One region of the Halalkalibacterium halodurans genome, then DNA from elsewhere that is predicted to be linked to it. Evidence: a T-box and tRNA genes for the amino acid it is inferred to sense, from the RefSeq annotation. Region 1 holds a T-box; the other holds one or more tRNA genes.

What was found. The T-box of region 1 lies ahead of FED51_RS15425 (valine--tRNA ligase). A T-box ahead of a tRNA ligase gene usually reads a tRNA of that ligase, here a tRNA-Val.
Region 2: it encodes a tRNA-Val, which carries the amino acid that the T-box ahead of FED51_RS15425 (valine--tRNA ligase) is inferred to sense. The anticodon was not compared.

What each region holds. Positions count from the first base shown of each region.
Region 1 covers NZ_CP040441.1:3,165,504-3,176,615, forward strand. Annotated here, with positions in the region: gene FED51_RS15415 (sensor domain-containing diguanylate cyclase) at 1-1,145, opposite strand, end outside; gene FED51_RS15420 (bifunctional folylpolyglutamate synthase/dihydrofolate synthase) at 1,177-2,469, opposite strand; gene FED51_RS15425 (valine--tRNA ligase) at 2,804-5,446, opposite strand; T-box leader at 5,504-5,732, opposite strand; gene FED51_RS15430 (hypothetical protein) at 5,901-6,086, shown strand; gene ysxE (spore coat protein YsxE) at 6,186-7,211, opposite strand; gene FED51_RS15440 (hypothetical protein) at 7,186-8,055, opposite strand; gene spoVID (stage VI sporulation protein D) at 8,068-9,318, opposite strand; gene hemL (glutamate-1-semialdehyde 2,1-aminomutase) at 9,588-10,877, opposite strand; gene hemB (porphobilinogen synthase) at 10,891-11,112, opposite strand, start outside.
Region 2 covers NZ_CP040441.1:2,848,553-2,859,664, reverse strand. Annotated here, with positions in the region: gene FED51_RS13820 (sigma-54 interaction domain-containing protein) at 194-1,774, shown strand; gene FED51_RS13815 (PH domain-containing protein) at 1,823-2,209, shown strand; gene pruA (L-glutamate gamma-semialdehyde dehydrogenase) at 2,286-3,833, opposite strand; tRNA gene FED51_RS13805 (tRNA-Val) at 4,162-4,234, shown strand; gene FED51_RS13800 (DUF4017 family protein) at 4,443-4,631, shown strand; gene FED51_RS13795 (phosphotransferase) at 4,769-5,044, opposite strand; gene FED51_RS13790 (SMI1/KNR4 family protein) at 5,151-5,633, shown strand; gene FED51_RS13785 (tetratricopeptide repeat protein) at 5,711-6,280, shown strand; partial or broken gene FED51_RS13780 (IS1595 family transposase) at 6,383-6,623, opposite strand; gene FED51_RS13775 (CdaR family transcriptional regulator) at 6,677-7,792, shown strand; gene glcD (glycolate oxidase subunit GlcD) at 7,897-9,309, shown strand; gene FED51_RS13765 ((Fe-S)-binding protein) at 9,357-10,652, shown strand; partial or broken gene FED51_RS21400 (gfo/Idh/MocA family oxidoreductase) at 10,624-10,755, shown strand; gene FED51_RS13760 (response regulator transcription factor) at 10,974-11,112, shown strand, end outside.

The DNA of each region.
Region 1 (11,112 bases):
TCAACATTTTTAATCGCGACAGCAAAAATATTGACCAATATTTCTAGCATATGAATCCGCTGCTTCTTAAAATGATACATGTTCTTTGAAAAAACCGTAATGACTCCATACGTATCTTCTTTTTGACGAATCGGTAATGAAACAACAGACTGATAGATTTCAGGCAAGCGGATATCTCGTAGGTCACCGTCTTCTCTTCTTAGCATCGTATAAGGGCTTCCTGTCTCATAAACGTTTTTACTATAAAGATCTCCGTTTTGAAAATGGTTTGACCATTCAGCATCTAGTAAACTGCCATTCAACAGATTGAGTTCCTGTTGTTTCCCCTCATAAAGAACAACCGTATCAGCTTCTAAAAACTGCTCTACTTGTACGGCAAATAGATGAATTAACTTCTCCCGTGTGTTACAAGCATTTAACTCATGGCCGTACTCTGTCACGTCCTTTAGCATTCGGTTCGTATACTGGCTCTTATGATACATTTGCAAAAACATGCCGATCCCCGCAAAAAAAGATCCTAAAATAAAGACTGCCACGAGACCAACTGCTTCTGATAAATATAAAAGCATTAAACCTAACGGTAGCATAATGCTAGAGATGGCTACTTCTCGCATAATCCCCTTCAGAAATGAAGAATTCGCCTTTAATACAAGTACCCGAAACAAGTGAATCAAGGTATGATTAACGACTAGAAACGTCACCGCATATGCAAATATCGGAACGAGCTGTTGTTGAAAAGTTAAGGCTAAACCTCGTCCAACTTCACCACCTAAAAAATAAAAAACAGCGGCTGACACAAGGGAAGTAATCAAAAAAATAAATGTGTTTACTGGAATTCTATATAGGCTTCCATATCGTACACCAGCTGAGTATAGAGCAGTAATGATCGCAAATTGGGTCATGACAATTTCTACAAGAAGCCCATATTTCAAAAAGACAGCCAGACTCACCCACTGAAAAAGGGTGAGCACATGGCCACGATAAATGATCGGCATCGACGCCGTTAAGATCATCAAGAGTAAAAAGCTTATTTTTTCAATAGCGGTCAAATCACCGCGGGGAATGAGAACAACGCTTAAAGCGAACAATACGACAAGATACCCAAGATACAGTCCCCATAACCATTGCTTTTGCTTTAGATTCATCGCATTGCTCACCTCCCCAGCGGAATACACGTTATCTCTCTAACAGAAACGCCCTAACTTTTGAAATAAAATAAAGTGACCCGCAGATGATAACCATTTCATTAGCTTTACAACTTTCTCGTTCTCGCCTAATGGCCACTTTCCAATCTGCACAAATGGATTTGTTATAAACAGGCGCTTGTTCATACAATTGCTCTGCTTTCTGAGCTCGTTCAAATTCAAATGTCGTAAAAGTAAAAGAAGCGGGAAGGTCAACATAAGGGGCCAGTAAAGCTTTCATCTCTTTTTCTTTCGTTACAGCCATGACAAAGCGATACTTATACGTTGGAAAGTGAAGCGCTAGTAATTCGGCTAGTGCTTTCATGCCTTCTTCATTATGAGCTCCATCTACAAACGTAAGCGGTGCTTCAGATATTTTTTCAAAACGCCCAATCCATGTCGTGTTCCTAATCCCCCTAACAATATGGTCATTAGAGAGCTCGTAGTGTTTCATGGATCGTAATTGTTCGATGGCTTGAATCGCCATACTTGCGTTCTCTATTTGATGGTGGCCTTTCATTACCGTTTCTAACGATAGGGTGAGACCTGATTGTGATTGATATAAAAAAAACTGTTTATCCATTGTCACACTTTTGGGCAAGGAGTGGAAATCAGTTCCGTAAGCAAAGAGCGGAGCTTTCACCTTGTTCGCCTTATCCTGAATCACCCGAAACGCTTCAGGTTGTTTAACATGAACGATGGCTGGAATATCCGGCTTAATAATCCCCGCTTTTTCATAAGCAATGCTTTCAAGGGTTCCCCCCAATACGTTCATGTGATCGTGTCCAATTGACGTAATAATCGATAGAAGCGGGGTCACAATATTTGTGGAGTCAAGTCTCCCCCCAAGCCCGACCTCTAGTAGAACGATGTCAGGGTTCACACGGGCAAAAAAGTCAAAGGCTATGACCGTAATAACCTCAAACTCCGTGGGGCTCCCCAAATCTGTCCTTTTGAGCTCTTCCACCACGTCGATAATATTTAAGCAGCTTCGAACAAGCTCTTCGCTACTGATCGGTTCGCCTTTATAAGCAATACGTTCCCTAAAATGTTCAATATAAGGAGATGTAAACGTACCTACGTTGTAGCCTGCTTCGGTGAGCATGTAACGCATAAAGCTAACCGTTGAACCCTTTCCGTTCGTTCCACCGATATGAACAACGTTTAACTCTTTTTCTGGGTGTCCAAGCTTCTCCAACATCCATTCAATTCGTTGTAAACCTGGCTTAATTCCAAACGGTAAAAAAGTATGAATCCATTCAATGGCTTGCCTTTCATTTTGCACAGCTATTTTCCTCCATGTCGATCAAGTATGACATGATTATAACGAGAGTTCATCCACCCAGCAATGATGAAATACAAATCGTCTTTTAACAGACATATTAGAAAATTTTTAAACTAACCATTACCTTATACCTTGATTCTATCATACCATAAACACGCAAAAAGAATGATGAGAAAGATTGTCGAAAATTGACTAATAAGAACTAAATACCTATTACATATAGACTATAACTTATCATTAATGATCTTTCGTACTCGCATAAAGGTAAAAAGACAAGAGAGCGCCTACTATTTTAAATCATAAAAGAGAGCGCTGTGATTACAGCGCCCTCTTTTTATCCTTTTAGTTCTTTAATTCTTGCTCTGACCGCTGCTCGTTTTTCGAGATAATCTGCTTCCTTCTTCCGCTCTTCTTCGATTACTTTCTCTGGGGCCTTTGCTAAAAAACCTTGATTAGACAGTTTTTTCTGTACTCGTTCTACTTCTTTTTCGAGCTTATTCTCTTCTTTTTCAAGGCGAGCAATTTCTTCCTCTAAATCTAACAATCCAGCCAACGGTAAGTAAAGCTCAACCCCTGATAAAACATTCGACATGGATTTCTCTGGTTTTTCAATCGCCGTTCCCATTACAAGCGTGCTAGGGTTACAAAACTTTTCAATGTAGTGCTTCCCTCGCTCTAGCTGAGTCAGAACGTCATCGTTCTTCGCTTGAATATGCAATTCAATTTCCTTGCTCATCGGAACATTTAGTTCCGCACGGGTATTGCGGACAGAGCGAATAATGTCTTTCAATAGCTCCATGTCGCCCATCGCTTGTTCAAACGTAAATTCTTCTGATTTCACCGGCCATGAAGCAACAGTGATCGATTCGCCCTCATGCGGCAAATGCTGCCATATTTCCTCGGTAATAAACGGCATGAGTGGATGTAAGAGACGCATCGTTTGGTCAAGAACGTAGGCTAATACAGAACGAGTCGTCTTTTTCGCCACTTCGTCTTCCCCATATAAAGGGAGTTTCGCCATTTCAATATACCAATCACATAGATCATCCCAAATAAAGTTATATAAATGGCGACCGACTTCACCAAATTCGTAAGCATCGATCAAGCGAGTGACTGTTTCAATCGTTTCTTGAAGACGTGTTAAAATCCATTGATCAGCAATTGATTTCTCACCTGTTAAGTCAATTTCATCATAGGACATTCCATCCATGTTCATAAGAGCAAAGCGAGATGCATTCCAAATTTTATTGCCGAAATTCCATGTTGATTCGACTTTTTCCCAGTAAAAGCGCAAATCATTTCCCGGGGAACTACCTGTAGCTAAGAAGAAGCGTAAGGCATCGGCTCCGTATTTGTCGATCACTTCCATTGGGTCTACACCATTACCAAGCGACTTGGACATCTTTCGTCCTTCTGCATCCCGAACGAGACCGTGGATTAATACATCTTTAAACGGTGGTCGACCGGTAAATTCAAGGCCTTGGAAAATCATCCGTGATACCCAGAAGAAGATAATGTCATAGCCTGTCACTAGCGCATCAGTTGAGTAGTAACGCTTGTAGTCTGGTGCTTCCTCATCTGGCCATCCCATCGTTGAAAACGGCCATAGGGCTGAGCTAAACCACGTATCAAGAACGTCCTCATCTTGTTTCCAATTGTCTTTATCCTGCGGCGCTTCATGTCCTACATACACTTCTCCTGTTTCTTTATGGTACCATGCAGGAATACGATGCCCCCACCAAAGCTGACGAGAAATGCACCAGTCGCGAATGTTTTCCATCCAGCGAAGATATGTTTTTTCGAATCGGTCCGGGACAAAGTTGACTTTGTTTTCTGTTGTTTGCAGTTCAATTGCTTGCTCCGCCAGTGGCTTCATCTTGACAAACCATTGTGTCGATAAGTAAGGCTCGACTACCGCACCACTACGCTCTGAATGCCCGACCGAGTGAACATGCTCTTCGATTTTAAATAAAACCCCTTGTTCTTGTAGGTCTTTGACAATCTGCTTCCGGCATTCAAATCGATCCATGCCTTCATATTGGCCAGCCTTCTCATTCATCGTCCCGTCCTCATTCATAACGAGAATGCGCGGAAGGTTGTGGCGGTTACCGATTTCAAAGTCATTTGGATCATGGGCTGGAGTAATTTTTACCGCTCCAGAGCCAAATTCCATATCGACATAATCATCAGCAACAATTGGAATCTCTCGTCCGGTTATAGGAAGCTTCACCATTTTGCCGATGAGGTGTTGATACCGCTCATCCTCAGGATGTACGGCTACAGCCGTATCACCAAGCATCGTTTCCGGGCGCGTCGTGGCAACCTCAATTGCTCCGTCTCCATCGGCTAATGGGTATTTCATATGATAGAAATAGCCTTGCACATCTTTGTAAATGACTTCGATATCCGATAGGGCCGTTTTCGTCACTGGGTCCCAGTTAATAATGTATTCTCCTCGGTAGATAAGCCCCTTCTCATAGAGCTTGACAAACACTTCTCGAACCGCTTTAGACAGCCCTTCGTCCAACGTAAATCGCTCGCGGGAATAGTCGAGAGAGAGGCCAAGTTTTGCCCACTGCTGACGAATAAAATCAGCATATTCTTCTTTCCATTCCCACGTTTTCTCCACAAACGCCTCGCGCCCTAAGTCGTATCTAGACTTACCTTCCTCTCGCAATTTCGCCTCTACCTTTGCTTGTGTGGCAATCCCTGCATGGTCCATCCCTGGTAACCAAAGGGTATCATACCCTTGCATTCGCTTTACTCGTGAGAGAATATCTTGTAGCGCCGTATCCCACGCATGCCCTAGATGCAGTTTCCCTGTTACATTCGGTGGTGGAATAACTATGGTGTATGGTTTTTTCGTCTCATCAGATGTAGCTTCAAAAAATTTCCCTTCAATCCAATATTCATACCACTTCGATTCAATGTCTTGTGGATGATATTTTGTTGGCATTTCTTGATCCTGCTTTGTCATCTTTTTTCCTCCTTGCTTACCTTTAATTACGGCAGTAACATAAAAAACCCCCTTCGCTCAAAGGACGAAGAGAGTTTACTCGCGGTACCACCTTTGTTTGCCTATGGAATCATCACCATTGGCACACTCGACATGATAACGGCTTTTCGCCGACCTTACTTACTTGTGTTCAGTAAAGCTGCTCCAGGGCGACCTTCACCTCGTACATCCTAAGGAACCTCCCAGCCAATGGATTCCTCTCTCTGAAAAGGGTTCGGAAGCTACTCTTCCCTATCTGTGCATTTAAGATTATGTACATCATACGTTTATAAGTATTTTAGCGTTCCTTCATTGGATCGTCAACAACAGCATGATCTCTTTTTATGATAATTATACATGGGCCGATGCACCAGTTGCCTTGAAAACGCATAGGCTGATAACAAGATCATACACCGTATGTGAGAGGTGCTTTCGGATGAGACGACCGTACTACAAAAAACCCCCATGGTATTTAAAAATTCGCGCGATCATCGCCCAATTTCTTTTACCGTTAATCATTTTTCAATTTTTTCGTACACTGTTTTTCCCGACTTCGTTTGACGTCATTTTATTAACATTCCTTATCTTCCTTTATTGCTGTATGCTCATTCGGTTATTCTAAAACATGATGGCATCCATATATTAGGATAGGGTGGATAGCCCAATCTTATAAAAGGAAAACTTCATAAAGTGCAAAGAGACTACCTTCGTAAGAAGGCAGTCATGATAGTCCGCTTTCGTTGATAGCTGGTGTGGGGAGCAAACTTTTCGAAAATCGTTCAACTCGCCGCAAATTAAGCAAACGTTTCTCCAATCGCTTCACATGTTTGACTTCTGATGGAGGACCAGATTGCTGTTGATAAGCTTCGATCCCGTATATAACTGGATCTGGAAAGGATAAATAGGCGTGCAATAACCGTTTTTCTTCCTCTAGTAATGGAAGGTGTTGCTCATAACGATAAAGCCAGCGGTGCCCTTCCTCTTCAGACCAAAGGGCGTGCGGAAAGCTATGTCTAAAAAAGCTGGCTAAATCACGAGCAGGTGTGTCCAATGCAGCCCGCTCAAAGTTAAACAACAACGGTTCATGTCGCTCATTAAAAAAAGCATGGGCGCGGCTTAGCCTTCCGTGACAGAGGACGCTTCGATATTTTTCTTTCTCCAAGCACGTCTCATACCATGCTTCAAGGGACTCCTTCGCCGTGTGGGCCATATGCTCTAAAAATGAAAAGTGAGTTAATAACGTTAGCTCATAAGGAGACATATACGTTTTTCGTTCCGCCTGATCTGCAAAGCGATTCATTGTCAGCCATCGCGAATCCCATCGGTCACGCAGCTCGTTGTATGAAGCTTCAAGCTGCTCCTTCGAGAACGGCTGTGTCTTTACGGTCAAACGATGAATGACACCGAGCTGATCTGCCAGCTTCTCTTCTTGTGATTCACGGGCATTGTAAGGAATTGATTCAATCCATGGCATCACATAAAAACTCGTATCTCGATCTGTCAGTGTATATTCACCAAACTTTGTCGGTAAAAGAGGGACCACTTTCCGATAGCCTAAACGATCAAGCTTTCTCATACAGTAGACGAACCAATCGGCTTGCGATCGCGTCATTTGCGTCTTTTTTAAGGCAAATAAACCGTGCTTTGTGACGAGTTTCTTCACGTTCTCCCCATGGTCCTCTACCGCTTCTGGATATAAATCATACTGATACAAAATCGCCTCAAGAGGTAGTTGAGCTTGTTGCATAATCACTCACCTTCTTTTTTTCGTCAAGCCAACCGCTTAATTCTCGCACTAGCTTACGTGCTTTCTCCCATTCCTTTCGCACATCTTTACCTTCCCGTACACCTTGAAGTTCATACGGCTTCAAACATTCAGCTAATAGTAGATACCCTTGTCCGTCTGTTAAAGGGTGAAAATCATCCATTTCATCAAGAAGACGTTTTAATGAGTCCGTGCCATACTCCTCCATCCAAAATAGAAGAAAGGTTCGTAACGGAGCATAGCTCTTCTGAGGTTCCTCTTTTCTTGGACAGAAGAAAAATAACCCGTTCCAAGAGTATCCACGATCGATGGACAGTGACGCTGGTAATGTTGGAGGCTCAAGCTTGGAAAACCATGCCGTTAATTGCTCAGATTGCTGAATTCGTTTTTTACCCTCTCGCACAAGTGCTGCCCATTGCCCCCCTGTTTCAACAGAAGAGGGAGCGATTAAACGTTCCTGAGTTGAAGCGCTATACGGGGTTTGTTCACCAAATGCCAGCATGTTCCCGATGAACGCTCCCCATATCGCCTCCCGATTTTCTTCTAATTGAAGCGGAACCGCTCCTTCCATATGATCATGTACGGTAATCCATTGATGTTCATATGGAATGGCGGTTCGCCCATCTTTCGTTCGTATCATTCGATCAACAAACACATGCGGGGGCTGCTGGCATGTATCTCGCCAAGCAACATGCCATTCAAGTAAATCAAATTCGTCCCAATATTCAATCCTCTTATGGCCATACTCTGTTTGAATGAGATGCTCGGAAAGCTGGACCACTTCCTGATATGAGTAATTTTCCTTCAAGTGGTTGACAAGAGCCATAACTGCTCCTCCTTACCCCTCTTTCGACTGATGGGATGGGACAGGAATGTAAAGAATTTGCCCTTCTTCCACCCGTTCCTCTGTTAAACGATTGAAACGTATTAAGTGACTTGTCGAAATATCATATCGCTCGGCGATCATATCGAGAGATTCATTTTCTTGAATGATGCACATCTTTAACTTCGAAAATTCCTCTTCACCGTTCGTCATCATTTTTGTTAAATAAAGGGCATTCTCTTCTCGATGTCCTTTTGGTTCGTCTGTATCTTCCCCTAGATCTTCTTGTGATTCCTCGTCTATTGCTACTTCCTCTCGCTGAACGCCAAGTTGAATTTTCGTAGGATTCTCTTCTTCTTCCACACTTTCGGAATCATAGTGTTCTACGTCTACTTCTCCACGCATCAGCGCTGGTTCAATAGCATTTTCTTCGTTGACTTGCCCCTCTGCTGTCTCATCCTGATTAGCAACTGATGTAACTTCTTGTTGATGATTTTCCTCTTGCTGCTTTTGAACGGAGGCTGTAGACTCCTCCACTTTTGCCTGATCCGCTTTTGATTCCTCTATTGACTCCCCTTCGTGTGCCTGCTCTTCGTTCGATACAACCACATCTTCCTCTAGTTTATTTTCATTATCTGCTGGTTGAAATTTAAATGTTTGTCGAGACTGCACTCCCTCATTCCATGCACCAGCCTCCTCATTCACAAACGGTTTTTTCGCTTCAAACGAAAAAGTAGATGGGATAGGCTCTAACTGTGGTGGCTTCGGGAGTGGGTCGATGGCTGCTGGACGCTCCGATTGTGCTTTTTGCTTTGACACAGGAGGCTCACTTGTCATACCGCTAATCGACACATCTGCCGTTAATTGAATGCAGCTTCGTTCTGGCAAGTCATAATCAAATGAATCAACTTGAACGTAAATATCGTCTAGTTTTTGAATTCGACTTAAAGGAATCGTAACATCAATCGGGAAAAAATGTTGAATGCTCCCCTTTCCCTCGTCATCAATGGTCACCTCTTCGACTGAACGAAACGACACCTGTTCTTGAATGGCCGAAGTTGGATCAAGGGTCGCTTCCTCTTCCGTCGGTACATATTCTCCAAGAAGTCTTAAGCCGCCTTTAATATAGACATGATCCTGCTTTTCTTCGATCCGAATATCAGGCTCAAGGGACATTGCCAATATTTCTTTTACTTCTTGCCCTTTATTAAGCCAAACGGTTTCTTCAATGGAAAACGACAACTTTGAAGGTCGTTCTTGCGTCATTTTCATTCCTCCTCATCTGGAATTCAGTTCACCTGTGCTCGTTCACGATCAGTACGATACACTCTATGACACAACCGCATCGTTTATGATTGAACACAGCTTGTCTTTCTCTCCTTGCTTCGCTTCCATCCTATGCGGTTCCCCTAGCAACATATGCCTATGGATTTGTGCTTTTTAGATTAAAAGGGGCAGATTGTCACTTGCGAAAAACGTTCACAAGAGAATAAAAAAACAACACATGCCTCCTCTAGCGACATGTGCTGTTCAGTCTATTTTTTTAAACGCTTGAATGCTTGACGTGCTGCATCAACTGTAAAATCAATATCTGCCTCTGTATGTTTCGTTGATAGGAACATTCCTTCAAACTGAGATGGCGGAAGTGATACTCCTAGATGTAACATCTCCTTAAAATATTTTGCGAAAAATTCTAGATCTGAGCTTGAAGCGTCTGCAAAATTTTTCACCTTCTTATCGGTAAAGAAAAAGCCAACCATTGAGCCAGCCCGGGACGTATAGTGTGGAATATCATACTCCTTCGCCACAGCTGATAGCCCTTCTGCTAATCGATCTCCTAGTCGATCAAAATATTCGTAATTCGCTTCCGTTAATTGTACAAGTGTCTCATAACCAGCTGTCATCGCTAACGGATTTCCTGATAGTGTCCCCGCTTGATAAATCGGGCCGCTCGGAGCGATTTGCTCCATGATCTCTCGTTTTCCACCATAGGCGCCAACTGGAAGACCACCTCCAATGACTTTTCCAAGACACGTCAAATCAGGTGTAATCCCAAATGCCCCTTGCGCACAGTGGTAGCCGACACGGAATCCTGTCATCACTTCATCAAAGATAAGAAGTGTACCATTTTCTTCTGTTAGACGGCGCAACTCTTCTAAAAACCCTGGTTCAGGTGGGACAACTCCCATATTCCCTGCAACTGGCTCAACGATTACACCCGCTAGATCATCGCCGAATTGCTCGAACGCATAACGGACGCTCTCGAGGTCATTGTATGGAACCGTCAACGTATTTTGGGCAACTGTTTCAGGTACTCCTGGACTATCTGGAAGACCGAGAGTCGCCACACCAGATCCAGCTTTAATCAGTAATGAATCACCATGCCCGTGGTAGCAGCCTTCAAATTTTAAAATTTTATTTCTGCCCGTATAGCCTCTAGCCAAACGGAGTGCACTCATCGTCGCCTCTGTTCCTGAGTTAACCATCCGCACCACTTCAATCGAAGGGACACGCTCAATGACAAGCTCAGCTAGCTTTGTCTCTAATTCACTTGGGGCGCCAAAACTCGTCCCTTTTTCTGTCGTCTCTTTTAATTTTTCAACCACTTGATCATCGGCATGTCCTAAAATAAGCGGTCCCCATGAAAGAACATAATCAATATACTCGTTTCCATCAATATCGTAAATGTTCGCTCCTTTTCCTCGTTCCATAAACACTGGGTCCATGTTTACAGACTTAAAGGCACGGACGGGGCTGTTTACCCCCCCTGGCATGAGCGGCTTCGCTCGATTAAACGCTGCGCTTGATTTTTCGAACGTTTTCATAGCATCATCCCCCTCACTTCTCTTCATTTAACCAACGGGCTACATCTTTAGCAAAATAGGTTAAAATTAAATCTGCTCCCGCTCGCTTCATACTTATTAGCTTTTCAAGTACCGTACTTTTTTCATCAATCCACCCTTGCAAGCTAGCTGCCTTAATCATCGAATATTCCCCAGAAACGTTATAAGCCACAACTGGAAGACCTGTTTCATTTTTTACTTCACGAATAATATCGAG
Region 2 (11,112 bases), 320 kb from region 1:
TTCATGCAAGGATCGTGCCAATTGATTAGTTACACTACAGAGGATCAACCTTTCGTGAAAAACGACCAAAGTTTTGGTGGAGGAAGGTGTCACAACGAAAAAAAGTGTAGAATATTTAGACAAAATCGTATAAAATAAATGTACATTAGACATTATTGTAAACCCTTACATCGTTGGCGTGGAGGTGTTTCCGTTGATTAAAGATGTTCGTTTGCGGGAGATGGCAAGCCCGTTAGGAGAAGAACAGCCAAAAGAGAATGACGCACTGAAGGTTCATGAATCTACGAAACTATCTGAGGTGAGTCTGTCCGAACTAAAGGACATGATCCTTGTTGACGATCAAGGACAGCCTGTTGGATGGATTTCAAAGGAAGCGTTCATAAAACAATTGCTGGACGCTTACCAAATGCATCATGCTTTCTTTCAAGCGTTTCTCGCCTCTGCCGATGACGCAGTGACGATTGTCGATAAAGACGGAATCGTCAAAGGTTGGAGCAAACGCTCGGAAGACATGTACGGTCTCCCTTACGAAGAAGTGGTGGACCAGCCAATCAACACCTTTTTCGATAGCAACGCATTAATGGTTATTTCAACAATACAGCAAGAAATGAAAGTAGAGAAAAAATACAATCAGCCGAAGCATGACATCCATGTATTAATCAACTCTATGCCCGTCTATCGCAACGGTGCCTTAATCGGCGGAATTTCTGTTGAAAGAGACATTAGTGACCTCGTCAAGTTGAACAATGAGCTGGCGACAACGACCGCGTATTTACACGACCTTGAGTCCAATGTGATCCAGCAAAACAATCTCGCACCATTTCAAAAGATCAAAGGGCGAAGTGATGCCCTTCAGCGCGCCGTCCGGTTAGCGAAAAAGGTCGCCACAACCGATGCGTCCGTTCTCATTACAGGAGAGAGCGGAGTCGGAAAGGAACTGTTTGCTGAGGGCATCCATCTTGCTAGCCAGAGGGCAGATAAGCCGTTCATTGCCATTAACTGTGGGGCAATTCCTGCGGCGCTATTTGAAAGCGAACTGTTCGGTTATGAACCAGGCGCCTTTACAGGTGCGGTAAAGGGTGGGAAAAAAGGGAAGGTGGATGCAGCCAAAGGGGGGACTCTATTCCTTGACGAAATCGGGGAGCTCCCGCTTGAATTGCAAGTGAAGCTGTTGCGCGTCCTTCAGGAAAAAATGTTCTACCGTGTCGGCGGAACGGAAGCGATTCCGATCGATTTGCGTATTGTCGCAGCGACGAACCGTCATTTAGAAGAGATGGTGGAAAAAGGCGAGTTTCGCGAGGATTTATTTTATCGGATCAACGTCATCTCGATCCCAATTCCTCCTCTTCGCGAACGACCAGAGGATATCCCAGAGTTGATCCAGCTGTTTTTAAAAGAGTTTTCGCTGAAATACGCAAAGGCGATCCCGACGATCGACCCTGAAGTCATTTACACGTTACTGAAATATAAGTGGCCAGGAAACATTCGCCAGCTGCGAAATTTGATCGAGCGACTTGTCATTTTGAGCGGCGATGAGCACGATGTGATCAAGCTCCACCATCTCCCAGAAGCATTGCAAGGAAAGAACGGGAAAGTGGAAACATTGAACGTGGAAAACGAAATCCCGGCCGCTCAACCTGAGAAAGCGGACGAGGTTGCGCAAATCAAAGCAGCCTTGACGCGGACGTACGGAAATAAATCGGCAGCCGCAAAGCTGCTCGGTATCTCAAGAGCAACCCTCTACAATAAAATGAAACGATACGAATTAGAGTAGGGAGGAGCACGATGACATTTCCATCAAAAAAAGATTTTTGGATTGGTCTTGTGCTGTTACGGATCGGCAGGAGTTCTTTTCATTCCTCCGATCGTAGAACAAAGTGTCATTCTTTTGATTGTCCTCCTCTCGATCGTCATCTTCCTTTTATCGATTTGGTTTCGAACGTATGACCGAATCGATGGGGACAGACTATTCGCGATCAGTGGTCCATTTCGATGGAGCATCCCAATTCAAGACATTCGGAGCATTGAAAAGCGGAAAAACTTGCTTTCAGGGCCAAGCTTGTCACTCGATCGGTTGACGATTCTATATGGGGTAGGCTATGACATCATCGTCATCTCACCTGAAAAGGAAGATGTGTTTCTTCAATTGTTGCTGGACAAAAATCCAAACATCGAACTTAAGGGGGTTCCCGAAAATCTTGACCATTAGCAGGGCGCTACGAGGCGTCCTGTTTTTGCATTTTTAAACGAAAAAGGTATGAGCCTGAGCCCATACCTTGCTGTGATTAATACATTTCTGATACTGTCTTCGCTTGCATATGAAGCGCTAAATAGTCAGGACCACCTGCTTTTGAATCGGTACCAGACATTTTAAAGCCGCCAAATGGATGATAGCCAACGATTGCTCCTGTGCAATTACGGTTGAAATACAAGTTTCCGACATGGAACTCTCGCTTTGCTTGCTCGATGTGGGCGCGATTTCTCGTAATCACCGCTCCTGTTAAGCCATACTCTGTGTTGTTGGCAATTTCGAGTGCATGATCAAAATCGTTCGCTTTGCTGAAAGCAACCACCGGTCCAAATATTTCTTCTTGCATGATCACCGCTTCTGGATCAAGGTCAGCAATAATCGTCGGTTGGATGAAGAAGCCTGTAGAGCTGTCTCCTTCTCCGCCCGTCATGAGACGGCCTTCTTTTTTACCAATTTCAATGTATGACATAATTTTTTCAAACGCTTTTTCATCAATTACTGGTCCCATGTAGTTGTCGCGGTTCGTAGGATCGCCAACCGTTAAGTTTTTCGCAAGGGCGACCGTTTTTTCTAACACTTCATCGTAGACATCCTTGTGGATAACAGCCCGTGACCCAGCAGAACATTTTTGTCCCGAGAACCCGAAGGCGGAGACGAGGATGGATTCTGCAGCCAAATCAAGATCAGCATCGCGATCGACGACAACGGTATCCTTTCCACCCATTTCTACAATGACGCGCTTCAAGTGGTTTTGTCCTGGTCGAACAACAGCTGCCCGCTCATATAAACGAACACCGACATCTTTTGAGCCCGTAAACGTAATAAGACTCGTTTTCGGATGATCAACAAGGTAGTCACCGACTTCAGCGCCGCTTCCTGGTACATAGTTGATAACGCCTTTTGGTAACCCTGCATCCTCAAGAACTTCAACAAATTTAGCAGCAACGACAGGTGTCGTACTGGCAGGCTTAAGGACAACTGTGTTTCCTGTCACAATCGGAGCTACTGCCGAACCGACCATGATCGCAAGGGCGAAGTTCCATGGAGAAATCGTAACTGTCACGCCCATTGGTGTATAGAAGTAACGGTTTTGCTCGCCTGGACGGCTAAGAATCTCTTTTCCCCTATTAAGCTCAATCATTTGCCGAGCATAATATTCAAGGAAGTCGATCGCTTCCGCCGTATCCGCATCCGCTTCCTTCCACGGCTTCCCAGCTTCATGTACAAGCCATGCAGAAAACTCATGCTTGCGGCGACGGATGATCGCAGCAGCCTTCACTAAAATGTTCGCACGCTCCTCAGGGTTGACGTTGCGCCAAGTTTGGAACGCTTCATCTGCTGATTGAATAGCTTTCTCTGCAAGGTCCTGATTCGCTTTAGAAACAGAACCAACCAATTGATCTTTACGAGCAGGGTTCCAAGATTGGATCTTGTCCTCTGTTGTAACCCGCTCACCATTGATAATTAATGGATACTCTTTGCCTAACTCTTTTTCTACAAGTCCAAGTGCTTCTTCAAACGCTTTTCGATTCGCTTCCACCGTAAAATCTGTAAATGGCTCATGCTTATATGGTTGCAACATCAAAAATCCCCTCCATTAACTTTTTAATCGTTTCACCCATATATACATGCAACTTCCATGCCAACTTTTAAAAACGGAGAATGAACGGAAAAAAGGTTTATAACAAAAAAATAAAATAGACAAAAGTGTAAATTGTAAAAAGATTATGGTTAGTGAATAAACAATAGTGTATAAATAGACGATAGATTAGACGATGTTTTAGATAGTCGGTCACTCTTCGTGTGAAATAGCGGGGAATAGAATAGAGGAGAAATTTCTTTATAAAAAAGCATTGACCATTTCGAATTTTTTAGGTAATATAATACTTGTCTTCATTAACAGCATACATGATCCGTTAGCTCAGTTGGGAGAGCGCTACCTTGACAGGGTAGAGGTCACTGGTTCGAGCCCAGTACGGGTCATTCAAAAACATTGATAGAGAACACCTTTCGTTGATTGAAAGGTGTTCTTCTTTTGTTTAAATTTTGTTTTTGCCGTGTTCAATGTTCAGCTCTTTTCGTAAAGGTTGTTGCTTTTAAATAACAATTGAAAAATAGGGAAATATTTAACGGTTGTCGTATAATATAAATGGAATCACTATTAAACTCTTAGAAGAGAGGGGGAAAGAAGATGAAAAAAGTAGTTCCACCATTATTAGCATATTTGATTGTATGCATCGTTGCCATTATCCTTCCTGCATCAGAGGGATATAACACAGTAGCTTGGAAATTGTTAGTTGGACAAATTTATGCAGTACCTATTTTAATAGTTGTGGCTTTAATTTCGTTTTATGTTAACAGGAAAACTTCACCTAATTAAGCAAATAATATTACGGTCATATCTAAATTGATATGGCTTTTCTGCCGCGCAACCGAATCCTCGAGTATATCCGTTTTACGGACTCAAACAATAGAGGTATAAAAATATAAAAGCACAATTCCGGTTGGTGAATCTTTCTAAAGTTTATTTAAGACACGCCTTGTTCCACTCGTGTTCTGACCGTTGTTGCAGATCCCAAAATCTATAGGAAACGACATCGGTATACCGCATTCGGCTAACCGTTTCATTGTTTTAAATTCGCATTTCTTCTTGTCATACTCTGAAATATCGGCTATCCGAAGCAGCATCTTTTCGTTCGTCACGGTTTCAATATAATATTTTTTGTCGCTCGACCAGCCTTTATTTATTGGTTTGATTTTTTCAAATGTTGCGTAGTTTTTAATATCGAACATGAGTTGGTCTCCTTTTCGTAATTTAATTCCATTAAACTAAACTAGTATAGCTATTCCTCTGATAGTCGTCCATTTTAATCAATAATGTAGAAAGGTGAGAGTTAAAATGCTTCTCCAAAATACTCTTAATTACTTAAAAAAAGAATCTGCATTAACTATTTTACTTGATGATGGAACAACCACTCGGGTTAAATTTAAATTTAACCAGCCAGCTACAGAAAAAGAACTAAAAAAATTACCGTGTGATCTTCCAAATGAATACAAGGAGTTTTTACTTGTACATAATGGAGCTCAATTGTATGAAGATCTAGAAGATTGTGGTGATGGTTTTGAACTCTTTAGTGTAGATGAAATTCTCTTACACTATAGTTATTATAATGATTGGCCAAAGGGTTGGTTTCCTATTGGCGCAGGGTTTGACGGTGATTTATTGATAATAGCTCCTAACAAAGATAGACAAGGGTATATGTGCTGGATGGAAACGGGTGACTCGTTCGAAGAGCCCAATTATATTGGGAATTTAAAATTTGATGAATGGTTTAATTATTTCTGTATTGCTCAGGGATCAAAGTTTTGGGAATGGTATTAAAAGACCTTGTTTTAAAAGGCTGTTTTCGTAATGGTTTTAATTAATATCATTTGGATATTAAAAAGGAGGGGTATTGCTTGGATTTGTCTAATATTCCATCCAATTTGGATTTTTACTTTGATGATAATTTAAGGGAAGTTCCAGTTTCAACAATTGATATGATTAAAGGCATTGAATTTAAAAAAAAACAGAGTCATAGCCCCCAAGATAATGAGGAAGAATTGGCTAAAACATATGGTCTCATTGGTGTATATTCAAGAATTGTCAACAAAATAGAAGATAGTAAAAAATATCTTAGTTTAGCAATTGAAATGAATATACAATCAGGGAATCATAAGAGCCTGTTTGTCAATGAGTTACGCCTTGCACACACATATCAATGGGAAACCAACTATCATAAATCCAATAAATTATTTAAGAAACTTAAGGAACAGTCAGAAAGCGATACCGAACATAGTAATTATTTGGACTTCGTATATCAGCATTACGGAAAAAACCTATTTGACCAAAGTGAATATCAATTGGCTTTAAAATACGTTAAAAAGGCATTAAGAATCAGAGTGGAAAAAGGGAATAAAGAACTTATCGACTCAACGGAATATGCAATCAATATTTGCAATGAAAAGATAAAGCAGATAAAAGAGTAATTAAGCTATTGCCTCAGGTCGTGAACAGACGTTTTTACAGATTTTTGAGACGCAGAAATAAGCATGTGCTCAACTCGTTTTTCAAATGCAAGCTTTGCCCTAATTCAAGTTACGGCCTTGTGTTACGACAACTGCAATTTTAAGGTTAGAAATAATCCCTCTTTGTTCATCTTTTTCTCCACGTTTTTTGGGTTTTCATAGACTCACGAAAGAGGATTTCGTGACTCCCAACGATTTCTTAAAGTTGATGAAAGCCAAGACTTCCCAAGGCGTTCAAGATTTTATGTCTTTCATTTGACATGAACCATTCAAATTTTATTGAAGGGCTGATGGACAATTGCTTTTCACGTTACAATAGGAAAAACGGCATGGGAAGAGAAAGGGGGCGTATCCATAATGATTCGACCTTCATTAGCGCATACGATTATTTCAGAGGTGCGAAAGCTGCTTGATGAAGATTTGATCGTGGTTGATCCAAGTGGAACGATTATTGCAAGCACGGACAAAGAGCGAATGGGCTCCTTTCACGAGGGAGCTCTCATTTCGTACAACGAGCGACGCCGATTGATTATTACACAAGATGATGAAAGCAAATTAACTGGTGTGAAAGCAGGGATCAATCTCCCTATTTTCTTTCAGGATCAAGTGGTAGGCGTAATCGGAATCACGGGCGACCCTTCGAAAGTTTCTGCCTACGGAGAGCTATTGAGGAAAATGACCGAATTGCTCATTAAGGAGAAATATTATGCAGAGCAGCTAGAATGGCATGCGCGCACGCTGGAAGCCTTCGTTTTTGATTGGGTGCAGCAAAAGGAATGGACACGTAGCTTTATCAATCAAGCGAAGATGTTACATATTGATTTAACGGTTTCTAGGCAAGTGATCATTGGCTATTATGGTCAACACAATAGGGAACGGATTCAACGGGAGTGGTGGATAGATGTTAGCCAAACGTTCACTCGGCAAAAGGATGACCTTCTCGTCCGTTGGGGAAATGATCGGTTTGTGATGCTGCTAGCGAACAAAGCGGAGGGAAAAGAACGTGCGGTCCATTCGATTCAACAAATCCAAAAATACATTCAAAATAAGTACAGACACTCCCTTTCTTTTGGAGTGGGTCAAAGCGTTTGTCCACAAGAGCTGTATCGTTCTTTTGAGCAGGCTGAACGTGCCTTGGCGGTGGCGGTGCGTACTCAATCCATTGTCTTTGAAGAAGACCTTCGCCTAGACATGTGTTTACAAGATGTCAAAAAACAAACTCGGGTAGATTTCGTCCAACGAACCCTTGAACCGATCATGAAAGATGAGGATTTACTTGAAACGTTAAAAACATTTATTGCGCGTAATCAATCGTTCAAAGAGACAGCCGAAACCCTTCATATCCATATTAATACGCTTCACTATCGACTGAAAAAAGTGGAAGACAAGACGGGGTTAAACCCTCGTGATTTTCACGACTTAACGACCCTGTATCTAAGCTTATTCTTTTTAGAAGATAATCTAAAAAATTAAAGTGGAAGCGGATTATTTTTGGTGATGTATCCATAGTATATCTTCTCCTGTTCCTTAATAATGGAGAGTAAGCCTACGACTAAGGCGATAGGAGGAGGATTTATTTGTTAGCAAATGAAGTCAAGGAAAAACTGATCAAGATCGTCGGATTAGAAAACGTGGAAGATTCTCATGTGGAGAGGCTCGTCTATTCTTACGATGCGACCCCGCAGTTTCAAGCGTTGCCTGATGCGGTCGTTTCCCCAAGAAATACGAAGGAAGTGGCTGAAATCGTAAAGATTTGTAACGATTACAACATCCCCATTGTCCCTCGAGGATCAGGCACAAACCTTTGTGCGGGCACTTGCCCGACGGAGGGAGGGATCGTCCTTCTTTTTAAACATATGAACTCTATTTTAGAAATTGATGAAGAGAATTTAACCGTAACGGTTCAACCTGGGGTTATCACGTTAGACATGATTCGAGCTGTGGAGGAAAAAGGTCTGTTTTATCCACCAGATCCAAGCTCTCTCAAAATTTCAACCATGGGCGGAAATATCAACGAAAATTCTGGTGGTTTACGTGGATTGAAATATGGAGTAACTGGAGACTATGTCCTTGCCTTAGAAGTCGTTTTAGCCAATGGCGAGGTGATCCGCACAGGAGGAAAGCTTGCGAAGGATGTTGCAGGTTATGATCTCACACGGTTGATGGTTGGATCGGAAGGAACGCTAGGGATTGTAACAGAAGCAATGTGTAAGCTAATTCCAAAACCAGAGTCTAAGCAGACCATGCTTGCGCTCTATCAAGATATTGAAGCGGCAGCACAAACAGTCTCCAGTATTATTGCAAGCAAAGTGATTCCTACGACACTTGAGTTTTTAGATCAACCGACGTTAAAAGTGGTGGAAGCACACGCTCAAATCGGGCTGCCGACCGATGTTCAAGCGGTACTTCTCATTGAGCAGGATGGCCCATGTGAAGTCGTAAAACGAGAGATGGAGAAAATGCATGCATTATGTGAACAAGGGCAAGCGATTTCAGTTCAGATCGCTGAGTCTGAGGACGAGGCAGAGGCCTTGAGAACCGCGAGACGAAGCGCCCTTTCGGCTCTCGCTCGGTTAAAGCCAACAACGATTTTAGAGGATGCGACAGTGCCGCGTTCTGAGATTGCGAACATGGTAAAAGCGATTAACGAAATTGCAGAAAAGTACGAGCTTACAATTTGCACGTTCGGTCATGCTGGGGACGGTAATCTCCATCCTACTTGTTTAACTGATATTCGCAATCATGAAGAAATAGAGCGAGTAGAAAAAGCGTTCGCGGAAATTTTCGAAAAGGCGATTGCGCTTGGCGGAACCATTACTGGCGAACATGGGGTAGGGGTGATGAAGGCGCCTTATCTCGAACTAAAGCTTGGTGAGGCTGGAATGGCAGCGATGAAGGCTATTAAAGAAGCGCTGGACCCAAATCACATTATGAATCCTGGAAAAGTGTTTGCGAAGGATTGTAGAAAACGGGTGGTGGTTCCACGGTGAAGACTGTACGAGAAAGAGAAACCATTCAGCGGCAATTTCAAGAACGGATGAGTCAGGATGAATTATTAAATTGTATGCGCTGTGGGTTTTGTCTCCCAAGCTGTCCAACGTATATCGAATCAGGCTTTAAGGAATCACACTCGCCAAGAGGAAGACTTGCGGTCATGAAAGCCGTCGTCGATGGTGTCATTGAACCAGATGAGGACGTAGAGCGTTCACTGAATTTGTGTCTTGGCTGTCGGGCTTGTGAGCCTGTTTGTCCATCTGGTGTCAATTACGGCCATTTGCTTGAGGAAGCCCGCGATATTATTCAACAAAACAAAACACAGTCCCTCCCTGTGCGAACCGTTCGCAAGGCTGTATTTAGTGGGCTATTTCCTCACCAACATCGAATGCAGCTCTTAACCGGGATGTTAGGTCTGTATCAACGATCTGGTCTACAAAAGATCGCGCGCAAAAGTGGCATGCTGAAGGTATTGCCAAATACTCTTTCCACAATGGAAAAGGTGTTGCCACCTGTTCCGCGGCTGCGAGAAATGAAAAAACGGCCTACTTTTCTTGCGGCGAACGAAACAGCCAAAAAGCGGGTAGCGTTTTTTTCAGGTTGTTTAATGGATACCATGTTTATGAAAACGAATGACGCATCGATGAAATTATTGCAGTTAGCAGGCTGTGACATTGTCATTCCCCCAGAACAAGCTTGTTGTGGTGCTCTCCATGGTCATAGCGGGGAAAAGGGTGGAGCAAAGGAGCTGGCTAAGCGCAACATCCTTGCTTTTGAGGAACTAGACGCTGATTATATTATTACGAATGCGGGAGGCTGTGGCGCTTTCTTAATGGATTATGGTCACCTTTTGCAAGATGAGCCTGAGTGGGTCGGCCGAGCCCGTCGATTGTCTGATAAGCTAAAAGACATTTCAAGCGTTTTGGTCGAATTAGCATTTCATCAAAAATATGAGCTCACTTTACCGTATCAAGTAATTTCTTATCAAGATTCCTGCCATTTGCGAAATGTGATGAACACATCTTCTGAACCTCGAACGCTACTTCAAGCGATTAAGAATACCGAATACCGTGAAATGAACAATGCAGATAGCTGCTGTGGTTCTGCCGGGATTTATAACATTGTTGAGTCGGAAATGTCGATGAACATACTTGATTCCAAAATGAAAGAAGTGAAGGGAACAGGAGCCACGACGATTGTAACTGCGAATCCAGGCTGTTTACTACAAATGAAGCTAGGCATAGAGCGGGAAGGAATAGCGGATCACGTACGGGCCGTGCATATTGTTGATTTACTGCTCGAGGCAGTGAAAGACGTTAAATCAGCTTGTTTATCCTGATATTCATGCTGGTCTCGAAGGCGTTCGCTGGGTCGAACATTGTGTGCGTTCAGCGGATCAAGGAGGCGTTTGGATTGATTATCAAGAGGTACCAGAGAAATAACATAAGATCAGGCGAAAAATACTAACGGGTAAAATCGTTAGTATTTTTTGATTTTATGACTAGAAGTACCTTTGCAAAAGCAGTTATCCAAAAAAGGCATGTGATAAGATAAAGATAAAAATCGTCCTACATTTCTGAAAACATAATGTTATGGGGATACAGCTAAAATATAGTGACTGTAACCTAGTTGTTCTTATTTGTAAAAAGGGGGAAATGGGATGAAAGAATTGTGCAACGTATTAATAGTAGATGACGAAAAACTCATTCGACAGGGAATCATTAATTTTTTCGATTGGGAGAAAGAAGGGTTTCAAATCGTTGGCGAAGCGGCTAATGGAAAGGAAGCACTTGAACTCA